DNA from 3 places in the Serratia sp. GW822-FHT06D09 genome. Region 2 is predicted to be linked to each of the others. Evidence: predicted binding sites of a transcription regulator. Region 2 holds the regulator's gene; each other region holds the start of a gene.
The links. Region 2 encodes PurR, which represses purine synthesis genes. Its sites were predicted from a motif close to CANGCAAACGTTTGCNTG; they were not measured.

Region 1 (4,012 bases), on a different contig from region 2:
GGCGGTACGAGCCGGTGCGCAGAGCTATCAGGCCCTGCCGTTAATGCCCGACGACCGGCTTAAAAAGCAATTCCTCGCCCAGTTGCCCTTTGCCCCCACCGGCGCGCAAGATCGCGTAGTGGCCGATATCGAAGCCGATATGCAAAAAGGCTTCCCGATGATGCGCCTGGTGCAAGGCGACGTTGGCTCCGGCAAAACGCTGGTGGCCGCGCTGGCAGCGCTGCGCGCTATCGCTCACGGCAAGCAGGTGGCGTTAATGGCCCCAACGGAACTGCTGGCCGAACAGCACGCCAATAACTTCCGTCAGTGGTTTGAACCGCTGGGGTTAGAGGTTGGCTGGCTGGCTGGCAAGCAAAAAGGCAAGGCGCGTATCGCACAGCAAGAGGCAATTGCCAGCGGGCAGGTCTCCATGGTGGTCGGTACCCACGCCATCTTCCAGGAACAGGTGCAATTTTCCGGTCTGGCGCTGGTGATCATCGATGAACAGCACCGTTTTGGCGTACACCAGCGGCTGGCACTGTGGGAGAAAGGCGAAGAACAAGGCTTCCATGCCCATCAGTTGATCATGACCGCAACGCCAATCCCACGCACGCTGGCAATGACCGCCTATGCCGATCTCGACACCTCGGTGATCGACGAACTGCCACCGGGCAGAACGCCCGTCACTACCGTTGCCATTCCAGACACCCGGCGCACCGATATTATTCAGCGGGTGAAAAACGCCTGCATGGAAGAAGGCCGCCAGGCGTACTGGGTTTGTACGCTGATCGAAGAATCCGAACTGCTGGAAGCCCAGGCAGCCGAAGCCACCTGGGAAGAATTGAAAACCGCGCTGCCAGAGCTGAAAGTGGCGCTGGTGCACGGTCGCATGAAAGCACAAGAGAAACAGGCGGTAATGCAGGCCTTTAAACAGGGTGAGCTGCAGTTGTTGGTGGCGACGACGGTGATCGAGGTGGGGGTCGACGTGCCCAACGCCAGCCTGATGATCATCGAAAACCCCGAGCGACTGGGGCTGGCTCAGCTGCATCAGTTGCGGGGGCGCGTGGGTCGTGGCGCCGTAGCGTCTCACTGCGTGTTGTTGTACAAAACCCCGTTGAGCAAAACGGCGCAAAAGCGCCTGCAGGTGCTGCGCGACAGTAATGACGGTTTCGTTATTGCCCAGCGCGATCTGGAGATCCGCGGTCCCGGTGAACTGTTGGGCACCCGCCAAACCGGCAGTGCGGAGTTCAAAGTGGCGGATTTGCTGCGCGATCAGGCGATGATCCCGGAAGTACAACGCGTCGCCCGCCATATACACCAGCAGTACCCGGAGCATGCCAGAGCCCTGATTGAACGCTGGCTACCGGAGAAAGCACGTTACTCCAACGCCTGATTTTCAGGCAGAGAAAAGGCGCCAGATAGGCGCCTTTTTCGTTATTACGACCGCTTAATCAGCCAATCGCCGGAAACACCGGCAACAGCAGATACAGCTTAATCACAATCGCGTTGGCGATATCGATAAAGAACGCCCCGACCATAGGCACCACCAGAAACGCCAGGTGCGATGGACCGAAGCGATCGGTAATCGCCTGCATGTTGGCGATCGCCGTAGGCGTGGCCCCCATGCCGAAACCGCAGTGGCCCGCAGCCAACACCGCTGCATCGTAATTTTTACCCATCACCCGGTAGGTAACGAAAATTGCGTACAGTGCCATCACCAGCGTCTGTACGGCCAGGATCGCCAGCATTGGCAGCGCCAGAGAAGCCAGCTCCCACAAACGCAGGCTCATCAACGCCATCGCCAGGAACAGCGACAGGCTAACGTTGCCCAGCACCGACACCGCACGCTCAAACACGGTATAGAACCCGGTGAAGGCCAGGGTGTTGCTGAGGATCACCCCAACGAACAGCACGCAAACAAAGTTGGGTAATTCAAATACCGTACCGCTCAGCAAGCCGGAGATAAACTGCCCCAGGCTCAGGCAGATGGCGATCATCGCGATGGTTTCAATCATGATCAGCGAGGTGATCAAACGGCCGCTCTCCGGTTTTTCAAAACCGCTTGGCTGGACGCTGTCATCCGGCGAGCCTTCCGGGGTGGAAGAGTGCTTCACCAGGTAACGCGCCACCGGACCGCCGATCAGGCCACCCAGAACCAGACCGAAGGTGGCACAGGCCATCGCCACTTCCGTGGCGTTTTCAAAGCCGTAGCGTTCGATAAACAGCTTGCTCCAGGCCGCCCCGGTACCGTGACCGCCGGACAGGGTAATCGAGCCGGCGATCAGGCCCATCAACGGGTCCAGACCCAGCATTTTCGCCATGCCGATGCCGATAGCGTTCTGCACCAGCAGCAGGCCCAGCACCACAAACAGGAATACCATTAATGCCTTGCCACCCGCGCGCAACCGCGACAGGTTGGCGTTCAAACCGATGGTGGCGAAGAAGGCCAACATTAACGGGTCTTTCAGCGACATATCGAAGCTGATTTCCCAGTTAACGAACTTTTTCAGGGCTAACAACAGGAGTGCCACCAGTAAACCACCGGCGACAGGAGCGGGAATGGTGTATTTCCTCAACAGGGGGATGCTGGTGACGCATTTGCCCCCAAGGAGCAGAACCAATGTTGCTGCGACTAACGTGCCATAAGTATCAAGATGAAACATCCAGTTACTCCATGTAAGGGAAAAGATCCAATTAATAAATAATAAGTTAGAGAAAACCGCTTAGTTTTTAAAACTTGATGAGTGCAGGATTAGAAGTAAAAAACGCTGATAACACAAGAAAAAATGAACGAAAATGCGACATAAGTGACGATACTGCTAACAAAGCATTAACGCGCAACCGTTTGCTTTTATGGGCCAAATCATTAAAATGCCTGCTTTGCCGTTTCTGGAAATGCCACACCATGACCCAGCCATCCGCCGAGTTCGATGCTGCGCAAAAAGCATCCGCCACTCCCCGCAACAGTGAACTGATTTATCGCCTGGAAGATCGCCCACCGCTGCCGCAAACGCTGTTCGCCGCCGGTCAGCACCTGCTGGCGATGTTCGTTGCCGTGATCACACCGGCCCTGTTGATTTGTCAGGCACTGGGTCTGCCGGCGCAGGACACTCAGCACATTATCAGCATGTCGCTGTTCGCCTCCGGCCTGGCCTCTATTTTACAAATCAAAACCTGGGGACCCGTCGGCTCGGGCTTGCTGTCTATTCAGGGCACCAGCTTTAACTTTGTTTCGCCGCTGATCATGGGCGGGCTGGCGCTGAAAAATGGCGGCACGGACGTTCCCACCATGATGGCTGCGCTGTTTGGTACGCTGATGGTCGCCTCCTGCACCGAGATCCTGCTGTCACGCGTGTTGCACTTGGCACGGCGCATCATCACCCCGCTGGTCTCCGGCATTGTGGTGATGATTATCGGTTTGTCTCTGATTCAGGTCGGTTTGACTTCCATCGGCGGCGGCTATGCTGCGATGAATGGAGGTACCTTCGGCGCCCCCAAAAATCTGCTGCTGGCCGGCGCGGTATTACTGGTCATTATCCTGCTTAACCGTCAGCGCAATCCCTACCTGCGCGTCGCCTCACTGGTGATTGCCATGGCGGTGGGTTATCTGCTGGCCTGGGCCATGGGCATGCTGCCAGAAAGCCAGCCCACCCCCGAGACGGCGGCGATCATCATCCCGACCCCGCTGTATTACGGTCTGGGTTTTGACTGGAATCTGCTGCTGCCGCTGATGTTGATATTTATGGTCACCTCGTTGGAAACTATCGGCGATATCACCGCGACCTCTGACGTGTCGGAACAACCTGTCAGTGGCCCACTGTATATGAAGCGCCTTAAGGGCGGCGTACTGGCCAACGGCCTGAACTCCATGCTGTCGGCGGTGTTTAATACCTTCCCTAACTCCTGCTTCGGTCAAAACAATGGCGTGATCCAACTGACCGGCGTCGCCAGCCGCTACGTCGGCTTCGTGGTGGCACTGATGCTGATCGCGCTGGGGCTGTTCCCGGCGGTGGCCGGCTTCGTACAACACATT
Region 2 (4,012 bases):
ACATCGGCGCCCGCCGTGTAGTAACACCGAAAACCATTCGATAATTTCTTTGGCGGCTGGCTTGCCCAGCCGCTCTCCCCTGACTGATTTTCCTGCTGTTCCTAAAGCACCCAATCCTTTAGCCCGCCCCCACTGTATTTCATCGCGAAAATTGCTAAGCTAAATATCCACAATAAAAACAGGTCAATTTAAGGTCCGTTGCTTTAGCGGCGAGTTGACACTGTACAAGGAGGAAGCAATGTCGTTTGAACTGCCCGCACTACCTTATGAAAAAAATGCCCTCGAACCGCACATTTCGGCAGAAACCCTGGAATACCACTATGGCAAGCATCACAACGCCTATGTGGTCAACCTGAACAATTTGCTGAAAGGCAGCGAGTTTGAAGGATTATCCCTTGAAGCAATCATCAAGGCTTCCAGCGGCGGCATCTTCAACAATGCGGCTCAGGTATGGAATCACACCTTCTATTGGCACTGCCTGTCACCTCAGGGCGGTGGAGAGCCTCAGGGCAAATTGGCTGCCGCGATCAACCAGGCTTTTGGTTCTTTTACCGCCTTCCGGGAACTATTCAGCGACGCCGCGGTGAAAAACTTTGGCGCAGGCTGGACCTGGTTAGTGAAAAAGCCGGATGGCTCGCTGGCGATTGTTAATACGTCGAATGCGGCCACGCCGTTGACCGGTGAAGACAAACCGTTGCTTACCGTCGACGTTTGGGAACACGCCTATTACATCGATTATCGCAACGCACGACCGGCCTACCTGGAAAACTTCTGGGCACTGGTTAACTGGGCATTTGTGGAGGAAAATCTGGCGTAACGCGGGGAAATACAACCAGGCGTAGCGAACTGCGCCTGGTTGACTGAAGAGTATCAGTTCAATGCTGCGGTGAAGCTAAAAGCGATAATCACAGCCAGCGCACCCAGGGTGGTGAACAGTGACATTTTCAAATCGGTATCCATTACAACTCCTTTTCAGATTGGGTTTCCCAAGGGTAAAAGGCACACAATTAATGTGTTAAACCATTTTCCCACAGTTGGCCGATAAAATCTTGTTATCATTTCCCAGTTTATAATACCGATTACCTCTTCCCCTTTTGCTCAATATGGGACAAAATTCGCAGTTCACAACTGTGTACCGGCAAAATGCCCCTCCTGACCAAGCGCTGACGACTTCAACACACTAAAAACTCAGTTTTCGCTTCTTTGGAGAAGGATCTACGCAGGCAAACGATTAACATCACACTTACATACTGCAACATGTGAGTTCAGGAGTCATTCTTTACATGGCAACGATTAAAGATGTGGCCAAACGCGCTGGCGTTTCCACCACCACCGTTTCGCACGTCATCAATAAGACTCGTTTCGTCGCCGAAGAAACAAAAGCGGCCGTTGGCGCCGCGATCAAAGAGCTGCACTATTCACCCAGCGCCGTGGCGCGCAGCCTTAAGGTCAATCACACCAAATCTATTGGTCTGCTGGCCACATCGAGCGAAGCACCCTACTTTGCCGAAGTGATCGAGGCGGTGGAAAACAGCTGCTACAGCAAAGGCTATACGCTGATCCTGTGCAACTCACATAACAATCTGGACAAACAACGCGCCTATCTGGCGATGTTGGCGCAAAAGCGCGTCGATGGCCTGTTAGTCATGTGTTCGGAATACCCGGACCAACTGCTCGGCATGCTGGAAGATTATCGCAATATCCCGATGGTCGTCATGGATTGGGGCGCCGCACGCGGTGACTTTACCGACACCATTATCGATAACGCCTTTGAAGGCGGCTATCTGGCCGGGCGCTACCTGATTGAACGCGGCCACCGCGATATCGGGGCCATTCCGGGCCAACTGGCGCGTAATACCGGCGGCGGCCGCCATCAGGGCTTTTTAAAAGCCATGGAAGAAGCCAATATCGACGTGCGTGAAGAGTGGATTGTTCAGGGCGACTTTGAGCCGGAATCCGGCTACAAGGCCATGCATCAGATACTGTCGCAGAAGCAACGTCCTACCGCAGTCTTCTGCGGTGGCGATATCATGGCCATGGGGGCGATCTGCGCCGCCGATGAACTTGGCCTGCGCGTACCACAAGACATATCGGTGATTGGCTACGATAACGTGCGAAACGCCCGCTACTTCACCCCGGCACTGACCACCATTCATCAGCCCAAAGAGCGTTTGGGCGAGATGGCCTTCACCATGCTGCTGGATCGCATCATCAGCAAGCGTGAAGAGTCGCAGGTGATTGAGGTTCATCCCAAGCTGGTTGAGCGCCGTTCGGTCGCTGACGGCCCGTTCATCGATTATCGCCGCTAATTATCTACGCCGGACACTCTCGCGGTTTCCGGCGTCATTCTTCGCTTAGCCACTCCTGATTCAAGGTTTCACTGTCTCCCAGATAATCCAGCAACCAGGCCATAGCCGGTGACGGCGTATTTTGCTGCCAGGTCAGGCAACAAGGACTGGCGGGAAATGGCTGTTGCAACTGTAGCGCCACCAGCTCCCCGCGCTGCACCAAAGGCAATACCTGATGCGCGGGCATCATACCAACGCACAACCCGGCACACAGGCAGTCCACCGCAGAAGCCCAGTCCGGCACCACCAGGCGGCGCTGGTTGTCCAACGTCCAGGTCACGCGTTTGGGCAGGTTGCGCGAGGTATCTTCCAGGCACAGTGACGGAAAGGGCCGTAGTTGATCGTCGTTCAACAGCCCCTCTATCGCGGCCAGCGGGTGATGCGGACTGGCCACGCACAACCAACGCATATCTCCCATATCGCGAAAGGCGAAACCGCCGCCCACCGGCACCGCCCTTGTGGCGCCGATCGCCATATCGGCACGACCGTCCACCAGCGCATCCCATACGCCATTAAACACCTCCGGCTGAACCAGCAATTCGACGTCGGGGAAATGGCGGTAAAAATCCAGCACCAATTGGCGACTGCGTTGGGGTTTAACGATGATATCCACCGCTATTTTCAATTGGCCCCGCCAGCCGTTAGCGACCTGTTGGCACTGTCGGCGCGTGTCGAGCATTTTTTTGATGACACCACGCGCTTCCTGAATAAACAGCACGCCCGCCGGTGTCAGTTCCACGTCGCGATGACGGCGCTCAAACAGCGGTACCGCCAGCCATTGCTCCAACTGCCGCACCGTATAACTTACCGCCGACGGTACCCGATGCAGCTCCTGCGCCGCGGCGCTGAAACTGCCGGTGCGGGCCACCGCATCGACGACATCCAGGGAATATTCAGACCACATAGCTTTGCCTTCAATTTTTTTAACAGCACCTCGCAAATATTACCGTTTCACAAGCAGAGATCCAGCCGGATACACTTGCCGGCGCTAAAAACCTGCGACAATAAAATATTAACGAGAAATACCATGCGAAATTCCTTTGGTTTTATGTTCTACCTTGCCGGCCTGAGCATGCTGGGTTACCTGGCCACCGATATGTACCTGCCCGCTTTCGGCATGATGCAACAAGATCTGCAGATTTCCCCCGGGGCAATCAGCGCCAGCCTGAGCATCTTCCTGGCCGGGTTTGCCTTTGCACAACTGCTGTGGGGCCCGCTTTCCGATCGCCTCGGCCGTAAACCGGTGTTGCTGATCGGTCTGGCGCTGTTTGCCCTCGGCTGCCTCGGCATGCTGTGGGTGCAAAATGCCGTGCAACTTTGGTCGCTGCGCTTTATCCAGGCGATTGGGGTTTGCTCGGCTGCCGTTACCTGGCAGGCCTTGGTAATTGACCGCTATCGCGAAGGCAAGGCTAACCGCGTGTTCGCCACCATTATGCCGCTGGTAGCCCTTTCCCCGGCGCTGGCGCCGTTGGTGGGTGCCTGGTTGCTGAATCACATGGGCTGGCGCGCCATTTTCGCCGTGTTGCTGGGCATTACCGTGCTTTTGCTATTGCCGACGCTGCTGCTGAAAGAAAGCGCCAAAACCGTGCCTTCCGACGACAATAAGAAAAGCGCGCTCAGTTTCTTCCAACTATTAAAGTCACGCATCTTCAGTGGCAACGTTA
Region 3 (4,012 bases), on a different contig from region 2:
CGGTACCTCAAAATGGATGGTGGAGCAGATCCTGCAGGATTTTGCCAAGGCCGAACCGGCATTTTCGATTATCGCGCTACGCTACTTCAACCCGGTAGGCGCCCATGAGTCGGGGCTGATTGGTGAAGATCCCAGCGGCATTCCCAATAACCTGCTGCCGTATATCGCGCAGGTCGCTATTGGCCAGCGTGAAAGCCTGAGCGTGTTCGGCGGCGATTACCCGACCAAAGATGGCACCGGCGTGCGTGATTACATTCACGTGATGGATGTTGCTCAGGGCCACCTGGCGGCGATGGACCACTTAAAACAGATCGTCGGTTTCAAAGCCTATAATTTGGGCTCGGGGGTAGGGTATTCGGTGTTGGAAATGGTGCAGGCGTTTGAGAAAGCCTCGGGGGTAACCATTCCCTACCAGATTTTACCGCGCCGTGCGGGCGATCTGCCTGCCTTCTGGGCCGATGCCAGCCTGGCGAAACAGGAGCTGGGCTGGCAAGTGCAACGCGGCCTTGATCTGATGATGCGCGATACCTGGAACTGGCAAAGTAAAAACCCGCAGGGCTACCGCCAATAGTTTTTCATCGACAGTAAAAAAGGGTTCAGCTTGCTGAACCCTTTGTTTTTAGTGCGGCGTAACGCTTAAGCCAGCTTTTGTTGCGCCCAGGCCAAACCGCTTTGGTATTCGGCCGGTAACAGCGGCGCCAAAGCCTGCAATGCCTGTTGCAACGCACCGGCGTCGGGATCGTTCAGGTTGAGATGCCCAACCTTGCGGCCCTCGCGCACCTCTTTCTCGTACCAGTGCAGATGCACCAGCGGTAACGCCAGCCACTGCTGATTTACCGCGGTACCGATCAGGTTGACCATCACCGACGGGGTGCTCACGACCGGCTTCGGCAGCGGCAGGGCGAGAATGGCACGCAGGTGCAGTTCGAACTGGCTGATAGACGCGCCGTTTTGCGTCCAGTGGCCGCTGTTGTGTACCCGAGGCGCCAGTTCGTTAATCAACAGACGATCGCCAACGATAAAACACTCCATCGCCATGACGCCGACGTAGTTCAGTTCATCAAGGATCGCCGTCAGCATCTGTTCAGCTTGCTGTTGCAGCGCAGGATTGGGCTGCGGCAACGCCACGCTGGTGCGTAGAATGCCTTCTTCATGCAGGTTATGGGTCAGCGGATAGAACACCGATTTACCGTCGTGTCCGCGTGCGCCGACCAATGAGACCTCGCCGGAGAAGTTAATTCCCTGTTCGACGATGCATTCGCCATAGGCATCGGCCGGCAGTTCGGCCTCCTGACCTGCGCGCAGACGCCACTGACCCCGGCCGTCGTAACCGCCGACGCGACGTTTAACGATAGCCAGTTCGCCCAGGGTCGCGAAAACCTGCGGCCACTCGGCGACGTCGGTCAGCAACTGCCAGGGGGCAGTGGCCAGGCCGAGCTGATCGAGTAACTGTTTTTGCGTCAGGCGGTCCGCCAGACGGGGGAAAATATCGCGGTTAACGAAGCTGTTGTGGGTCGCCAGCTCACGCGTCAGCGCGGTTTCCGGCCAACGCTCGATTTCGGCGGTGATCACGCTGTTTTGATAAGGTACCGCTTCCGGCTCAGCGTCGAGGCCAACCGGATAGACGGCGATCCCCAGCGGCTCACCGGCCTGGCGCAGCATACGCCCCAATTGACCGTTACCCAGTACGCAAACCGGCTTCATGCTTCCTCCCGCGGGTCCGGGTTATTCAGCACCTCGTCAGTCTGCGCCTGACGCCAATCGGCCAGGCGTTGCGCCAACTCAGCGTCATGCAACGCCAGAATTTGCGCTGCCAGCAGTGCAGCATTGGCGGCGCCGGCCTTGCCGATCGCCAGGGTGCCTACCGGAATACCGCGCGGCATTTGCACGATGGAATACAGGCTGTCCACGCCGCTCAAGGCAGCGCTTTGCACCGGCACACCCAGCACCGGCACCAGGGTTTTCGCCGCCAGCATGCCCGGCAGGTGCGCAGCACCGCCCGCACCGGCAATGATCACGTCGATACCCTTGGCGCTTGCCTGTTCGGCAAAGCTGAACAGCTTGTCTGGCGTGCGATGAGCGGAAACGACTTCGACATGGAACGGGACGTCGAGTGAGGTCAGGACTTCGGCCGCAAACTGCATGGTGGCCCAGTCACTTTTCGATCCCATTACAATTGCGATTTTAACCTCAGCGTGAGTGGCTGAAGCGGCGTTGGCTCCCATGGGTGTAAGGCTCCTGTAATTGTACAAACGACGGCCGATTGCCTGCGGCGGGAGGCCGAATGAGGGCGTAGAGCATACCATGAGCGAACGGCAAGGAAAACGGTTGCGTCGCCGGTTTTGATCGTCAGAAGCGCGAATTTTTATACCCGCGCGTTAAGTCAGAAGCTTAGAAAGGGAATTGGATCAGTTCGACGGCGTCGGCGCTGACTTTGATCATCGAGCCTTCTTCATGCCAGGCACCCAGCACTAAACGGTGAGCTTTGCCGTTGCTCAGCGTCAACTCATGCACGGCCGGACGATGCGTGTGGCCATGGATCATCCAGTGAACCTGGTGGTTCAGCATGGTTTGCTCAACCGCCTGCGGGTTGACGTCCATGATGGCGTCCGATTTGTATTGGTTGCTTTGCCGGCTGCGGGCACGCATTTTAGCGGCGATCTTAAGGCGCCAGCGTAAAGGCATTGCCAGGAACAATTTTTGAATCAGTGGGTTGTGCACTTTTCGGCGGAACTGTTGGTAGGCCCGATCGTCGGTACACAGCGTGTCACCGTGCAGGATCAGGATTTTGCGGCCATACAGGTCCAGCACCTTTTCTTCCGGCAGCAGTTGCATGCCGCTGGCACGGGCAAAGCGCTTGCCCACCAGAAAATCACGGTTGCCGTGGATAAAGTAGCAGGGCACGCCTGCCTGTTGCAGCGTCTTCAGCGCCGCGGCGATTTCAGCATGCAGCGGTTCGGGATCGTCATCGCCGATCCAGGCTTCGAACAGATCGCCGAGTATGTACAGGGCTTCGGCGTGTATGGCATCTTGCCGCAAAAAACGCAGAAAACCGGCAGTAATTGCCGGTTCCTGTGCGCTTAAGTGCAGATCTGCAATGAACAGCGTGTTCATTCAGCTGCGATTACTCGCTGACGGTAACGCTGGTGACGATCACGTCTTCTACCGGTACGTCCTGGTGCATGCCGCTGCGGCCAGTTTTCACGGCTTTGATCTTGTTAACCACGTCCATGCCTTCAACCACTTCAGCAAATACGCAGTAGCCCCAACCCTGGGCGTTTTCGCCGCGGAAGTTCAGGAAGTCGTTGTCTGCTACGTTGATGAAGAACTGTGCGGTCGCGGAGTGTGGATCGTTGGTACGCGCCATTGCCAGGGTGCCGATGGTGTTTTTCAGACCGTTGTTGGCTTCGTTCTTGATGGTGGCTTTGGTGTCTTTCTGGCTCATACCCGGCTCAAAACCGCCGCCCTGAATCATGAAGCCATTGATAACACGGTGGAAAATGGTGTTGTTGTAGAAACCGTCACGGCAGTAGTTCAGGAAGTTTTCAACGGTAACCGGTGCTTTGTCCGCGAAGGTGTTGATAACGATGTCGCCGTGATTAGTGTGGAAAGTAACCATAGTTTTAGTCCTAACAAGATGAAGTGAGATGTCACATGGAGCGAGTGAACTATCAGACCGCCGTTATAACATATCTCCTGTAATGAGTCAGCAGCGGCTAAACCGCGCTCAGGCTGTGGTAAATCGCAATTTGTTATATTATAACATTGGTGGCAATCGCTGATTTATCACCGTTTTCCACCTCTGAGCTCAGCAAAGCGCGGCCTTAACCTTGCATTAGATCAGGCTTCGGGTTTCAATACGCTGCTGGGTGAACAACCTTAACCCTGGTTATCATTTTTGTTATCACGCACACCACGGAATGTCCCGATGCTAAAGATTTTTAATACCCTGAGTCGTCAAAAAGAGGAATTTAAACCCATTCATGCCGGTAAAGTGGGCATGTACGTGTGC

Region 1: AC1RKG_RS22370 (nucleobase:cation symporter-2 family protein) is a predicted target of PurR. The motif match lies at 2,814-2,831, and genes of this name have one in related genera.
Region 3: purE (5-(carboxyamino)imidazole ribonucleotide mutase) is a predicted target of PurR. The motif match lies at 2,318-2,335, and genes of this name have one in related genera.

What each region holds. Positions count from the first base shown of each region.
Region 1 is NZ_JBXALO010000013.1:23,545-27,556, reverse strand. It holds gene recG (ATP-dependent DNA helicase RecG) at 1-1,372, shown strand, start outside; gene gltS (sodium/glutamate symporter) at 1,431-2,642, opposite strand; gene AC1RKG_RS22370 (nucleobase:cation symporter-2 family protein) at 2,885-4,012, shown strand, end outside.
Region 2 is NZ_JBXALO010000001.1:211,535-215,546, reverse strand. It holds gene AC1RKG_RS01030 (C40 family peptidase) at 1-44, shown strand, start outside; gene sodB (superoxide dismutase [Fe]) at 239-817, shown strand; gene cydH (cytochrome bd-I oxidase subunit CydH) at 871-960, opposite strand; gene purR (HTH-type transcriptional repressor PurR) at 1,284-2,309, shown strand; gene punR (DNA-binding transcriptional activator PunR) at 2,344-3,252, opposite strand; gene punC (purine nucleoside transporter PunC) at 3,376-4,012, shown strand, end outside.
Region 3 is NZ_JBXALO010000005.1:148,484-152,495, reverse strand. It holds gene galE (UDP-glucose 4-epimerase GalE) at 1-571, shown strand, start outside; gene purK (5-(carboxyamino)imidazole ribonucleotide synthase) at 637-1,704, opposite strand; gene purE (5-(carboxyamino)imidazole ribonucleotide mutase) at 1,701-2,225, opposite strand; gene lpxH (UDP-2,3-diacylglucosamine diphosphatase) at 2,392-3,114, opposite strand; gene ppiB (peptidylprolyl isomerase B) at 3,125-3,619, opposite strand; gene cysS (cysteine--tRNA ligase) at 3,929-4,012, shown strand, end outside.